One region of the Bacillus sp. 179-C3.3 HS genome, then DNA from elsewhere that is predicted to be linked to it. Evidence: riboswitches for the same ligand, from Rfam matches in the RefSeq annotation. Region 1 holds a riboswitch; the other holds the start of a gene.

The links. A riboswitch is a leader RNA that binds a small molecule or an ion and turns the genes downstream of it on or off. The one in region 1 is predicted to bind thiamine pyrophosphate.
Region 2: it holds a riboswitch for thiamine pyrophosphate, as region 1 does, so the genes downstream of both, tenA (thiaminase II) here and tenA (thiaminase II) in region 1, are expected to answer to the same signal.

The regions. Positions count from the first base shown of each region.
Region 1 is NZ_JBFEFT010000001.1:45,838-49,043, reverse strand. Features, by position in the region: gene AB1K80_RS00240 (ECF transporter S component) at 1-553, opposite strand, end outside; gene tenA (thiaminase II) at 550-1,236, opposite strand; TPP riboswitch at 1,325-1,428, opposite strand; gene AB1K80_RS00230 (hypothetical protein) at 1,485-2,612, opposite strand; gene AB1K80_RS00225 (type 1 glutamine amidotransferase domain-containing protein) at 2,752-3,206, opposite strand, start outside.
Region 2 is NZ_JBFEFT010000012.1:65,516-68,721, reverse strand. Features, by position in the region: gene thiO (glycine oxidase ThiO) at 1-389, opposite strand, end outside; gene tenI (thiazole tautomerase TenI) at 373-990, opposite strand; gene tenA (thiaminase II) at 965-1,675, opposite strand; TPP riboswitch at 1,754-1,863, opposite strand; gene AB1K80_RS09715 (monovalent cation:proton antiporter family protein) at 1,917-3,206, opposite strand, start outside.

The DNA of each region.
Region 1 (3,206 bases):
TACCTTTCATTAACGCATATTGATTCAATACACCTGTTTTTGATAAGGCATTCACTACTACTTTAGCCAAGCATCCCCCAAGGATCATCCCGCTAATGATTTGAGTAACGAGTGTCATCACGAGGACTTGAGGCGTGTAATACCCAAATCCATTGGCAATGAGGCTGTAACCCATCGCCCCGACCGCTGCAAAAGCACCTGACAGCATCAGCGTCCACAGATGATAACGTTTATACCTAAATAGAGCGAAGGCCACTTCTGCCCCAAGTCCTTGGCATACACCAATGAGCAGAGCTGACAGACCGAAGTGACTGCCTGTGAGTAATTCCACAGAAGCGGCTGCTGTCTCCGCGATTAGTGCAGCCCCTGGCTTCTGGATGATGTATGCGACAATGGGGCTGGCAATGACCCAAATCCCAAACATGATGCTACCTCCTGCCGGACCAACAAGTGCCGTTATTGGAAGGTAAAGAGTCGACCATCCTAAGTAGATAACACCACATGCAACAGATAAAATCACAGCAAGGACTACTTCTTTCATCTTCCATGTCATCGTATTTGCGCCTCCAATTTTATCGGCCAATCTTCCAAAGTGGATGCCATTTCCCAGAAACGATACTCCAGCTGACAGCTTAACAAAAAGTGTTGCCTCATTTTTTCCTTTTCTCTGTTACTGGCTTCTTCTGCCCACCGATCAAGGCGATTGCAAAGCTCCACTGTGATCGAGTCGGTTAATCCCCCATAAAACGTGATCCACTCGTAAAACGGGTGAGATGGTTCTGGTTGTACTTCCGCAATCAGTCGTTGGCCAATTTCCCAATATGTCCAAGGGCATGGAAGCAGAACTGCAATGATTTCTCCTAGACTGCCTTCTTTAGCGACTTGTAGCATGTGGTGAATATAATGGTGTGCACTCGGTGCTAAAGGTGCACCCTGCAAGTCATCGAAATTCACTCCTGCCACTCGGCAAAGATTTTGATGAGGATGCGTTTCACTATTTAGGACAAATGCCATCTGTTGATGAAAAAACGCAATGTCGCGTCGATCTGTACACCTGCTGACCGCTGCCGCATAAATTTTCACAAATGCATGCAAATATTCAACATCTTGTTTGACGTAATGAATCAGTTGTTCCTTTTTCAAGTCTCCTGATGCCAACCCTCTAACAAATGGATGCTGATAAATAGCTTCAAACACTGGCTCTGCTTCTCTTCTTAACTCAGTCGAAAATGTCATAAAAAAAGCCTCCTCTTTTTTAATGGATTAAATGAAAAAAGCCACCCCAAATGGAGCGGCCTTCTTATCGATTCAATCATGAATAAGACGAGGTCCAGCTCCACTTCCCTCCGCTAGTACGAACTAGATCAGGTTCAAAGGGTCCAAGATTTTCTCTTGTCTCAGTCATACATGACTCCCCTAGTGGACTTTTGTCATTTAATTATCTCTACTCTACACATGCGGCGATTTGATGTCAACCGCCTTTCTTAATTCAATGTTTTGATCGTTGGCAGTTTCTCGATACCCGCAGCATAGTAGAAATTAAGCACGCTGAAGAAATCAATGGGCTTACCTGTTTTTAGATCGACGGCTAAAATATGATCACCATAGTTCGTTAAATCATCAAGATCTAAGTATCTTGGTGTCGTCTTACCAAGTGTGTCGACAAAAGTATCGACATAATATTGCCCGCTTGCATACGAAGATTGATGGTACATAAACAATGTGTCCACATCTAAATAGACAAGAATGGCCTCTGATGAACTCCCATAAGAAGCTGAGTATGACACGGGTGCAGATATCTTTTTCACTTTCACATGTGAGATAGAATGTGTTCTTTGCTCAAATTTCCCGTCATATGGGAAATAAAAGACACGCTCCCATTCATAATCGGCAGTCTTGGATTGCTTGTTATATATTTTTATTCCATTGGCCATGACATCCCCATTCGCGTAATCGGCTACAAAATATTGTAGGGTTGAAGACAGGGAGACTGAACCTGTGAAGTTTGGTGGATTTTTCGCATTGACTTGTAAGGTGTATGAGTCACCGAATTCTTTACCACTTGTGACTCCAAATGCGTAATCACCCGCAGGTAAATTTGTAAGACCAAGCAAACGACCTGCCGGCTCTATAAGATCTGTCGGAAAAGCTTGTCCTGTTTCAAAATCAACAACAAATAGTTGGACGACATAATCAGCATTCGGAGAGGTGATACGACTGATGAGCGCCTGTGGTGATGACGTACTAAAAAACCAGAGATCAACCGGATCTTCCTCTGTTAAAACAACCGATTGATTGATTGCCAGTCCATCAATTGAACGAACGGCAGACGTACGAATCTTTCCATCTGGAGCCGATTTTCGCTTTATACTGATTGGATGTTTCTTATCTACTTTAAATGATTTGCTTACTTCCTTTTGTTGCATCTTCAAGCCTTCATCCTGCTTCAAAAGCGACTTTTGCTCTTCCTGAATTGCCTTTTCAGTCAGTGTCGATAACTTTCCATCTGACTTTGGTAATTCTTCTGCTTTTACTGCTGTTGAAAATAAGCCTGTAGTCACCAGTAAAACAGACAACATGGCTGCGGTGATTTTGACGTAAAATGCTTTCACAGGAACATCCCCTTTTTCCCTATTTTGGTTTTCTCTCCTGTGATCAGTTTACCATTTTTCCATTAATTGTTTTGTATTTTTTAGGAAGATTTTACGACAAAAAAACCAGCCGCCTGATTGACGACTGGTTTTGGTCATTTTATGAAAGGGCTTTGACAAATAGACGTGCTGTTTCAGCACTCGATCCTGGGTTTTGTCCTGTAATGATTTGTCCATCCGCAATGGCAAACGGCTCAAATAATTGACCTTTTTCAAACACTGCTCCTTGCTCACGAAGCTTCGTTTCCAATAAGAATGGAACCTTTGATGTCAGTTGAACAGCATCCTCTTCCTCGTTTGTGAAACCTGTGATTCTCTTACCTTCGATAAATGATTTCCCATCTTGATCCTTTACATCAACAAACGCAGAAACGCCATGACAAACGGCACCGACTGCCCCGTTATTTTCTGTAATGGCTAAGATCGCCTCCGCTACTAAAGGGTTAGAAGCAAAATCGATCATCGGACCATGTCCACCCGCAAAGAAGATCCCATCATAATCAGCTAGGTTTACATCAGTTAGTGCCTTTGTGTCTTGAAGTAAATCATGCACAT
Region 2 (3,206 bases), on a different contig from region 1:
ATTTGCTTTTTTACATCGCTGGGTTCGAACCATTGAAATGTCGATAAATGCTGCATTCGGCAAAGTGCCATTTTTTCTTCATTCGTAAAAGCCACTTTCATCATCCCGCCAGCTGATTTCCGAATATCAATGCCTGATTCATGCTGTAGGTCGATCTTTAATTTTTCGTATAAAGTCTGGCTTGCTCTGCCAACCTGAAAGAAGATATCCTCATGACCGTCTCCTTCAGCATGTGCTCCGAGCATTCCAGCTGCTGCACTTGTCGTTTTTTTCCCTATTTCATTCGCCTCTAGGACAATCACCTGTTTCCCAGCTTTCGCAAGTTGATAGGCTACTGACATCCCTATGATTCCACCACCAATGATTGCGACATCATAATGCTTTTTCATAAGGATACTCCTTTACCTTTTCAGAAAAAGCCTGCGCCTTGAGATCAGGATGAGCTTGGCCAAAAATACCTGACATGACTGCAATGCCTTTCACGTGTGCAAGCTTCAGTTCTGGAATTCGCTCTGGTGTGATACCGCCAATGACGATGACTGGAATGGTCATTGTAGATGTGAGTTCTTCTACAAGCTTTACTCCTCTAGCTTTTAGACCTGGTTTACATGATGTGTCATAGACGTGCCCAAACATGACATACTCTGCTCCTTCTCTCTCCGCTGCTTTCGCTTCTTCTAACGAATGCACCGACACACCCGCATGAAGATGTGGGAATTTTCGTCTTAGCTCATTTGGCGAAAAGCTATGTCCCGGGAGATGTACGCGATGAATGTTGGTAAGCAATGCGACGTCTACTCGGTCATTGATGACCAATTTTTCTTTCGGTATTCCTTCTGAAAGAAGTTGTTTGACAAGCAAGACTAGCTCACTGGCTGTTTTCGATCGTTCCCGTATATGAATAAAGTCTACTTTTGTTTCAATCCATTTGATTTGCTTGACAAGCTCTTTGACAGGAAGTGAATCATTTGTCACTGCGTGAAGTTCCATTTGCACCAGCCCCATCTAAGCATGCTGTTTGCCATGTTTCCTTTTCGTACGCCATCTCCCAGAAATGGTATTCATAATAGCTTGAAATCACGAAATTTTCTTTCATATTTGCGCGCACATGTTCTGGCGCTTTTTCAGCTAATTCATCGAAACGGTTGACCTGTTCAAAGACGAGCTCTTTAAACCAATCTCCTCCGTATGTCAAAATCCACTCTTGATAAATCGGATGATCAGGTGTCGTTTGTTTCAGCTTTTCTCCCACCTCATAATAGAGCCAGTAGCACGGCAATAGCGCTGCTAAAATCTCTTCAAATCGGCCACTTTTGACAGATCGATACATATGAGAGGTATAGGCATAAGCAGTTGGAGATGGTTTAAAATTGGCGAGTGCCTCCTCAGAGATCTGTAGAAGCTCTGTGAACTTCCTATGTAATGATAGCTCTGCTTCATACGTACCCTGTGCATGATATGCCATTCTACCCGTCGTATGTAAATCCTCACTAATCGCCGCTCCATACGCTTGCACCTTTGCAAAATGAGTTAAATAATACGAATCTTGCATCACATAATAAGTAAAGCGATCGAGAGAAAGAGTGCCATCTCCAATTCCCTTCACGAAAGGATGCGTAAAACTCCCATCCCACCAAGTTGCAGCTGCCTTTTTACATTCCTCTGAAAATGTCATGTTCTTCTCCTCCTGTTTTTTCATACAAAAAAGCCACTTTCCGCGTGGAAAGTGGCTTGGTATTTGTAAATAGCATAGTCAAAAACCGCACCACTTCCCTACGCAGGTCTGAACCTGTTCAGGTAATGAGGGTCTAAAAGTCTATACTTTTATCTCAGCCCTTTTAAAGGACTCCCCTAGTGGATCATTCATATGTTGTTGTACCTCTATCTTAATGATGAATTGTTCTTTGGTCAAGCATTCAATTCAACTCAAGTTGTGCTCTTAGTCCTGCCACGTATTCTCGAGAGCCCGACACAAGCACACGGTCACCGTTTTTGAGCGTCGTATCTCCATGCGGAACTAAACTGTCCACACCTCTAAAAATACGGACAAACACCAAATCACCTGTAAAAGGGAATTCCCTCAGCATGACATTGTGATAGCGATGGTTGTTCATGTGTATTTGGAACAAAGAGGTCTCTTCGTTCGTTAATAAGCGAATCGCATCAGGCGCTTCAATTAATGCACGTAATACCGTTTTAGACGAAAGAACATTCGAAAATGTATCAATGCCTGCTTCTTTTAACGTCTGCTCCGCTTCTGGTTGATTGACACTCGCAATGACTTGTTTGACCCCTGCGTTTTTTGCAAATAAGGCAATTTCTTGATTGATCGTCTCATTGCCTGTTGCAACGACTAACACATCCTCTTGCCCGATCCCAGCATGCCGAAGCGAATCATCGTCATATTGCCCAATTGTTTCCACATTAAAGGTTGAATCAGCAAGCAATTCTTCTTTATTTTCTTGGTAAATATGCAAAATCCGTATATCGTACTCATCCTGTTGCAAATCCAACGTCACAGGCAATGTCAGTTGATTGGCACCAATAAAGGTCACTCTTTTTTTCCGTGTCGCTTCCTGATCTTTTTTAAACAGCGCCTTAAACCAAACAGGCGTCAAAATACTCGAGATCACAGCGACTAAAATGAGAGCACCAGACATCTTATGATCAATGACACCAAGGCGCTCACCAATCGTTGCAGCCGCAATGACAAGAGATAAAGTCGATGTTAATAAAAAACCAGATCCGATGACTTTTTTCATGTCATACCATTTTTTTAGGTATAGTATCGGAACTAGCTTACTTAACAATAAAGCGACAAATAGCAATGGAATCATGATCAACATTGTTGGATCTTTAAGCAGTACCCATATATCAAGCTCCACTCCGACCATCACAAAGAAAATCGGAATTAAAAAGCCATAACCGAAAGAATCCAATTGTTGCACAAGCTCTTTGTTTGGCGAAAGAAGCGATACAAGTACACCTGCTAAAAAGGCACCAAGAATATTTTCAGCACCCAATGATTCAGATAATGCAACTAAGACTATAATAAGTGTAAAGATTGCCCTTGTCCCAATTTGTACCGTACCTTTAGACAAAGTTTGAAAAATGGACTTTTTCTTAAATAATCGACCAAATAAGTACAGCAGGATACCCGCTGCAAACAATAAGAGCAGTAGCCACATATTTCCGGACCCATCACC